2 regions of the Bradyrhizobium sp. WYCCWR15520 genome follow, and region 2 is predicted to be linked to the other one. Evidence: predicted binding sites of a transcription regulator. Region 2 holds the regulator's gene; the other holds the start of a gene.
The links. The regulator PhoB, encoded in region 2, activates phosphate uptake and scavenging genes when phosphate is short. The targets are predictions, from matches to a motif close to TGTCATNNANCTGTCAT.

Region 1 (4,209 bases), on a different contig from region 2:
GCCGTGATCTGCCAGAGCTTCGAGCGCATCCATCGCTCCAACCTGGTCGGCATGGGCGTGTTGCCGCTCACCTTCGAGGACGGCACGTCGTGGACATCGCTCGGGCTGAAGGGCGACGAGACGGTGACGATCCGGGGGCTGCAGGGCGACCTCAAGCCGCGCCAGACGCTGACGGCCGAGATCGTATCCGGCGACGGTTCGCTGCAGCGCGTGCCGCTGCTGTGCCGCATCGATACCCTCGACGAGCTCGAGTACTACCGAAACGGCGGCATTCTGCATTATGTGCTGCGCAAACTCGCGGCTTAACGCGGATTCGTGATCAGTGCCTCACTTCGAAGTGAGTGGCGACAAGAAAGAAGGCGGCCTATGACAAGGCCGCTTTCGCGCGTCTGGGGCACGCTTTCAGGAGCTCAAATCATGCCCCGTATAAATACGGATCGAAAACACTACCGCCGGTTCGCAGCATGTCAGCGATGATGGCCTACAACATTTCGCGATGGTCCGGAGCGCTCGGCGTCTGTGCAATCATCGCGGTCATCCGCCCGGCTCATGCCGATCCGCGCGCCGTCGTTGAACTGTTCACCTCGCAGGGCTGTTCGTCGTGTCCGCCGGCCGACAAGATCGTCGGCGAACTGGCCAAGGATCCGTCGGTGATCGCGCTGAGCATGCCGGTCGACTACTGGGATTATCTCGGCTGGAAGGACACGCTGGCAGACTCGCGCTTCAGCGCGCGTCAGAAAGCCTATTCGCATGTGCGCGGCGATCGCAACCTCTACACGCCGCAGATGATCGTTAACGGCTCCGCACAAGTGATCGGCAGCGATCGCGCCGCCATCGAAGGCGCCATCAAGACGACCGGCAAGACCGAAGGCGTGATGTCGGTGCCAGTGACGATGACGTTGTCGGGCAAGCTGCTCAATGTCTCGGTCGATGCGAGCAAGGTGTCAACGCCGGGCCGCGGCGAAATCTGGCTCTGCTCCGTCTCGAAGGCGGTACCGATTTCGATCGGGCGCGGCGAGAACCGTGGCCAGCAGATCACCTACTACAACGTGGTGCGCAATCTGGTGAAGGTCGGCGACTGGAACGGAAGCTCGGGAAGCTGGACCGTTCCGCTGGAGAGTATTTCCCGCGACGGCGTCGACGGTGCGGTCGTCTATGTCCAGGACGGCAGTCGCGACAAGCCGGGCGCGATGCTCGGCGCCGCCTACACCGCGTTGCGCTGATTAACGCTGGCGCTTCCGTAGCCCGGATGGAGCGCAGCGCAATCCGGGACAGCTTTCTCCGCCAGTGATGATCCCCGGATTACGCTGCGCTCCATCCGGGCTACGATGCTGAAGATTTCAAACTGGGTGCTGTGCTGCAGCCGACGAAGCCAGAGTTGAGCGTGGCATCTACGACAGCCCGCCCACAAACGAAAAAGGACCAACTCTCGTTGGCCCAGTATCGGGATTAACTCCCTTCTGCGAACAGGCCCGATCCCGACGGCCCCGGGGGGCTGGGGGCTGAGGAATCCGGAACCGAAAGGACCGGGCCAACGCAGGATTGTTTTCTCGCAACCCAGCGGGGCAGGCGGTTGGCGGAAGTGGGGCAGCAATAAGATTCCGCTAACGATCCCGTGAATCCCCGGGGATCGGTATTTCCGTTATTTCGGCGGTTCCATGCGGTTTCCTCGCATTTCCAGCCCCCTTGCGGCTTTTCGCGGTTAGCGCGATCATGTCGGTCGGATGACAGGAGGCGCTCCATGAACCCGATATCGGAGGACACCGATCCAAGCGCGAGCCGCGCAGTGGCGCGCCCCGCCACTGCAGTTCCTCCGCCGAATCGGGTCACGTTCAATCGTCTCGAACTCAACCGTATCCTCAATCTGTATGGCCGCATGGTCGCCGACGGCGAATGGCGCGACTACGCCATCGACTTCATGAAAGACCGCGCGGTGTTTTCGGTGTTTCGCCGCGCTTCCGAAGTCCCGCTTTACCGCATCGAGAAGGACCCGCGGCTCGCGCGCAAGCAGGGCATGTACAGCGTGATCTCGGCGACCGGGCTGATCCTGCGCCGCGGCCACGAGCTCGAACGCGTACTGCTGGTGATCGACCGCAAGCTGGCGTTGGTTTAGGCGGGATCCTGTCGCCCGGATGGAGAGCCAACGGGTCGCGCGAACGCGCGCCCGATGACAGGCTCCGCGAAATCCGGGAAGACCGTGTCCGCTTGCGAGATCGTCCCGGATTGCGCTGCGCTCCATCCGGGCTGCGAAGCCTTCTCAATCCTTCGGCACCGTCGTCGCGCCTTCGCCCAGCGCGCGCTGCATCATCACCGTATCCAGCCAACGGCCGAACTTGAGCCCGACGCTGGGGTGCGTCCCAATCATCTGGAAACCGCACTTGGTGTGAAGGCCGATCGAGCCGGCGTTGGCGGAATCGCCAATCACGGCGATCATCTGCCGGAAACCGCGCGCCTCGCATTCGGCTATCAGCCGCTGCATCAGCTGAAAGCCGACGCCGCGCCGGTGGGTCGAGGGCTTCAGGTAGACCGAGTTCTCCACCGAGAAGCGGTAAGCCGGGCGCGGCCGGTACGGCCCGGCATAGGCATAGCCGATCACCTCGCCTTCGACGGCGGCGGTGAAATAGGGAAAGCCGCCATCCATCAGGACTTTGAACCGCCGGGTCATCTCGGCGAGATCGGGCGGGATCAGTTCGAACGTCGCGGTGCCGTAGCGCACTGCGTGCTCGTAGATTTCGGTGATGGCGGGGAGGTCGGCCTCGGTGGCGGGCCGGATTTCAGGAGCGGACGTTTCAGAAGCGGGCATGGCAAAAAGATACCAGCAGACAGCTCTGGATCAACGCTCTTTCCGTCGTGGCCCGGGTGAGGCCCGGCCATGACGATCACGGATCAAAAGAAAAGCCCCGGCGCGAGGCCGGGGCTTCAACTCGTGAACCTGATCGGGGCGCTTATTCGCGCTGGCCGAGGAGCTGCAGCAGCAGCGTGAACAGGTTGATGAAGTTCAGATAGAGCGACAGTGCGCCGGTAATCGCCGCCTTGTCCGCTATCTCGCCGCCCTCGGAGGCGTAGCCATAGATGTAGTCGTTCTTCAGCCGCTGGGTATCCCAGGCGGTGAGGCCGGCAAACACCAGCACGCCGACCACCGAGACGATGAACTGCAGCATCGAGCTCGCCAGGAACAGGTTGACCAGGCTCGCGATGATGACGCCGATCAGGCCCATGAACAGGAACGACCCCATGCCGCTCATGTCACGCTTGGTGGTGTAGCCGTAAAGGCTCAGCGCGCCGAAGGTCGCCGCGGTGATGAAGAACACCCGCACGATCGAGGTGTGGGTGTACACTAGGAAGATCGACGACAGCGAAATGCCCATCAGGGCCGCGAACGCCCAGAACAGCAATTGTGCCGTCGCGGGCCGCAGCCGGTTGATGCCGAACGAGATCGCGAACACCATGACCAGCGGCGCGAGGATGAACAGCCACTTCAGCGGGCTGACATACATCGCGTAGCCGAACGGCGTCAGGAAGGCGTTGCCGAACCGGGCGGCGGCGCCGGCCTGGTCGGTGGTCACGGCGGCCATGTAGACGCCGAGCGCCGCAAGGCCGGTGATGGCCAGGCCGATGCTCATGTAGTTGTAGATGCGCAGCATGTAGGCGCGCAGACCGGCATCGACGGCCGCTGCGTCAACGCGTCCGGCGGCCCGGCCGAAAGGAGATACGTAGTTACGGTCTAGGTCCGACATGGTCGAATTCCCGTTGGTTGCCCGGCGGAGCGCAAGGGGTTTGCGGCGCCGGTTAGATTTCTTAGCTCAGATGTCCCGATCTGCCGACGCTAATTTCACGTCATGAACCTGGCCACTGATCTTGGCTGGTATGTGGGAAACTAACACATTCGACGCAAGCTTCCACGCGCGGCTGAATGTCGCTTCTGCCCGCCATTTGCGTGTAAAGCTTGCGTTAACCCGGCTTTCCGCCGCTACAAATTGTCACAAATTCCGCAACACGCTGGCGGGCTTCTGGTTCAGCGCCAGCAACGTCCCGGCGAGCCCCAGCCCCACCGTGACGATCAGGGCGGCTATGACCACGCCAGCCGCGCTGCCGGCTTGCCAGATGAAACTCAACGTCATCAGCCGGGTCACGATCAGCCACGCTGCGATCGAGCCAGCGATGACGCCGAATACCGCGGTGGCAAGGCCGATCATCAGGTATTCCAGT
Region 2 (4,209 bases):
AGGCGCTGCGCGGCGGCGCGCTGTGGAACGAGGTCAAGGACAAGCTGAACGCCTCCGGCCTCTCGCTGTCCGGCGGCCAGCAGCAGCGGCTCTGCATCGCCCGCACGGTCGCTGTCAGGCCCGAGGTAATCCTGTTTGACGAACCCTGTTCGGCGCTCGACCCGATCTCGACCGCCAAGATCGAGGAACTGATTCAGGAACTGGCGGAGGACTACACCATCGCCATCGTCACCCATAATATGCAGCAGGCGGCGCGCGTCTCCGACAAGACCGCCTTCATGTATCTCGGCGAGCTGATCGAATTCGACGACACCAACAAGATCTTCACTTCGCCGAGCGACCGACGCACCCAGGATTACATCACCGGCCGGTTCGGCTGAGGAGACAAGACATGGCTTCCGAGCACACCGCCAAGGCGTTCGACAGCGACCTTCAGGAACTCACCCGCCTAGTCGCGGAGATGGGCGGCCTGGCCGAACGCATGATCACCGAATCCGTCGACGCGCTGGTCCGCCGCGACGTCGCACTCGGCAAGCGCGTCGTCGCAACCGATGTCGAGATCGACCGCCTGCAGCATTTGATCGAGGAGCGAGCGGTATTGACCATCGCCCGCCGCCAGCCGATGGCGATCGACTTGCGCGAAATCGTCGGCGCCATGCGCGTCGCCACCGATCTGGAGCGGATCGGCGATCTCGCCAAGAACATGGGCAAGCGGGTCGCGGCCCTGGAGAACGATTTCCAGCCGCTGAAGCTGATGCGCGGCCTCGAACACATGACCGATCTGGTGCAAACGCAGGTCAAGTCGGTGCTGGACGCCTATGCCGCGCACGACCTGCCGGCGGCAATGGCGGTCTGGAAAGGCGACGAGGAAGTCGACGCCATCTGCACCTCGCTGTTCCGCGAACTTCTCACCTACATGATGGAAGACCCGCGCAACATCTCGTTCTGCATTCATTTGATGTTCTGCGCCAAGAATATTGAGCGGATCGGCGACCACGCGACCAACATCGCCGAAACCGTGTTCTACATGATCGAGGGACAGCAGATGCTCGACAAGCGCCCGAAGGGCGACATGACGACGTTTGCTACGACCGTGCCGAATAGTTGACGTAGCGTTTTCGAGCGAAGTGGAGGCCGGTTCGCGTGAAGAAAACGCGTCAGACAGAAGAGGCAAGAAAAGGATGAGCGCACGCATTATGGTGGTCGAGGACGAGGAAGCGCTGACCACGCTGTTGCGCTACAACCTCGACGCTGAAGGCTACGAAGTGGAGACCGTAGGCCGCGGCGACGACGCCGATACGCGGCTGAAGGAGCGCGTGCCCGACCTCGTCGTGCTCGACTGGATGCTTCCGGGCTTGTCCGGCATCGAGCTCTGCCGCCGCCTGCGCGCCCGGCCCGAAACCAAGCAGTTGCCGATCATCATGCTGACCGCGCGCGGCGAGGAGAGCGAGCGGGTGCGGGGGCTTGCGACCGGTGCCGACGACTACATCGTCAAGCCGTTCTCGGTGCCGGAACTCCTGGCGCGGGTGAAAGGCCTGTTGCGTCGGGCAAGCCCGGAGCGGCTCGCTACCGTCCTGACCTATGGCGACATCGAACTCGACCGCGAGAAACGCCGCGTCGCGCGCTCCGGCCGCCAGATCGACCTCGGCCCGACCGAATATCGCCTGCTGGAATTTTTCCTCGAACATCCCGGCCGCGTCTTCAGCCGCGAGCAATTGCTCGACAGCGTCTGGGGCCGCGACATCTATATCGACGAACGCACCGTCGACGTCCACATCGGCCGCCTGCGCAAGCTGCTCAACCCCGGCCGCGAGCAGGACCCGATCCGTACCGTGCGCGGCGCCGGTTATGCGCTGGATGACCGGTTTGCCAAGGTGGAGCCGTAAGGCTTCGCTATCATCCGCGCAAACTCCACCGTCGTCCCCGCGAAAGCGGCAGCTCTCTCATCGTCATTGCGAGCGAAGCGAAGCAATCCATAGTGCCACGCGGCAAGTATGGATTGCTTCGTCGCTTTCGCTCCCTTGCGCAAACGCTTCGGCGTTTGTCGCTGGCAATGACAGTGGTTGCCGCATCGGCGATCCGGATGCGGGGGTACAGGTCTATCGATAGACCGCAATCGCGGAGAGAGCCCCTCACCCCAACCCTCTCAGCGCGAGCTTCGCTCGTCGTGGCCCCGCAAAAGCGGGGCGAGGGAGCGCACCTTGCGCGGAGCGCTTACGTCTCGCGCAAATGAGCGCGCCTTACCTCGTCTGCTTCGGCTGCTGCCGCCGCCGATCGGCGGCCGGTTGATACGCCACGCGCGAGTGATGCGCGCAGTAGGGCAGGCCGCTGAGCGCCTTGCCGCCGCAGAAGAAGAATTCCGGGCTCGAAGGATCGCCGACCGGCCAGTGGCAGGTCGCCTCGTTCAGTTCGAGCAGCGACAGCCGCTGGCTCATCGGCACTACATTGTCGAAGGCGACCGGATCGGCCTCGATCTCCACCTCGAAAGCGTGCGCCAGCGCGGTGTTGCCGCGCGAGACCGGGCGCGACACCCGCATCATCTGCTGGGCGGCGGGGCGTGCCTTGCGCTGCCGCGGAGCGGCCGAGGAGGGACTCTTGGCTCGGCCGGACAGGCCCAGCCGGTGCACTTTGCCGATTACGGCGTTTCGCGTCACATTTCCGAGTTCCGCGGCAATCTGGCTCGCGGACAATCCGGCTTCCCAGAGCTTCTTCAGCTGCTCGACGCGATCGTCGGACCAGGTCAAAACCGTCATCGTAATCTTCCCTTCGCATCGCGCCGGCCAATCGAGGGCAGCGCGGGCGATGTCATTCGTCTCAAAAATCCCTGCGGTCAGAATCCCTTAGCCCTCGCCGGGCGCGTTAACCGCGCCCGAACGTTTACGCCTGCACAAATGGACTCTTAGGGATCAGAACTGCCGCACGAGATGTCGTACCCGACAGCCCAAACGCTACAATATGGCGTGACTCGGGCGCAAGAGTCCGCGCCCCAACGTCCACATCTTCTGACATCTAGGCGTTTCACTGCGTGTTTTCCACCACACCGCAATCCTACGGATTTTGGCATCTTGCACTGCAGGAAAGGCCGTTCCGTGGCGTGTTGACAGCGCTCCCGGCCGACATAGAATACCTCTCACGTGCCGCCCTTAAGAGGCGGCACGTTTCGTTTTCGCCAGACCGGCTGCTGCCGCGTTCGCGCCACTGCCTGCGTGTCCCCGGCCGGTCAACCTTCAGTGCAAACCTTTTGTGATTGCCATGACCAATAGCGCCACGTCGCATCTGCTTCCCGTCTTCGCCAGGGTCGATCTCGGCTTCGAAAGCGGCGAGGGCTGCTGGCTGACCGCAACCAATGGCGAGCGCTATCTCGATTTCACCTCGGGCGTCGCGGTGAATGCGCTGGGTCACTGCCATCCGCATCTGATCAAGGCGCTGCAGGAACAGGCGACGAAACTCTGGCACATGTCGAACCTGTTCAAGTCGCCCGATGGCGAGAAGCTGGCCGCGCGGCTGTGCGAGCAGAGCTTTGCCGACCTGGTGTTTTTCTGCAATTCGGGCGCGGAAGCAATGGAGGGCGTGATCAAGCTCGTGCGCCGCTATCAATTCTCCAAGGGCCATCCCGAGCGCTATCGCCTCGTCACCTTCGAGGGCGCCTTCCACGGCCGCACGCTGGGCACGCTCGCGGCCACCGGCTCCGCCAAATATCTCGAAGGCTTTGGCCCGCCGATGGACGGTTTTGACCAGGTGCCGCATGGCGATTTGGAAGCCGTGAAGAAGGCGATCGGTCCCAATACCGCGGGCATCCTGATCGAGCCGGTGCAGGGCGAAGGCGGTGTGCGCTCCGCGCCGCAATCCTTCTTCAAGGCGTTGCGCCAGCTCTGCGACGAGAAGGGCCTGTTGCTCGCGTTCGACGAGGTGCAGACCGGCATGGGCCGCACCGGCGATCTCTTTGCCTACAAGCGCGTCGGCGTCACGCCGGATGTGATGTCGCTGGCGAAAGCGCTCGGCGGCGGTTTTCCGATCGGTGCGGTGCTGGCGACGGCGGAGGCCGCGAGCGGCATGACGCCCGGCTCGCACGGCTCGACCTTCGGCGGCAATCCGCTGGCGATCGCAGCCGCCAACGCCGTGCTCGACGTGATGCTGAAGCCCGGCTTCTTCGAACACGTGCAGAAGATGTCGCTGCTGTTGAAACAGAAACTCGCCTCGGTGGTCGAC

Region 1: a site for PhoB is predicted at 1,714-1,730, ahead of AC0QUY_RS25570 (DUF2794 domain-containing protein). Genes of this name have one in related genera too.

What each region holds. Positions count from the first base shown of each region.
Region 1 covers NZ_JBWBWM010000023.1:77,711-81,919, reverse strand. The annotation lists gene acnA (aconitate hydratase AcnA) at 1-306, shown strand, start outside; gene AC0QUY_RS25575 (DUF1223 domain-containing protein) at 465-1,223, shown strand; gene AC0QUY_RS25570 (DUF2794 domain-containing protein) at 1,742-2,113, shown strand; gene AC0QUY_RS25565 (N-acetyltransferase family protein) at 2,258-2,803, opposite strand; gene AC0QUY_RS25560 (Bax inhibitor-1/YccA family protein) at 2,946-3,737, opposite strand; gene AC0QUY_RS25555 (ABC transporter permease) at 3,981-4,209, opposite strand, start outside.
Region 2 covers NZ_JBWBWM010000012.1:11,279-15,487, reverse strand. The annotation lists gene pstB (phosphate ABC transporter ATP-binding protein PstB) at 1-380, shown strand, start outside; gene phoU (phosphate signaling complex protein PhoU) at 392-1,108, shown strand; gene phoB (phosphate regulon transcriptional regulator PhoB) at 1,182-1,886, shown strand; gene AC0QUY_RS15085 (GcrA family cell cycle regulator) at 2,241-2,753, opposite strand; gene AC0QUY_RS15080 (acetylornithine transaminase) at 3,253-4,209, shown strand, end outside.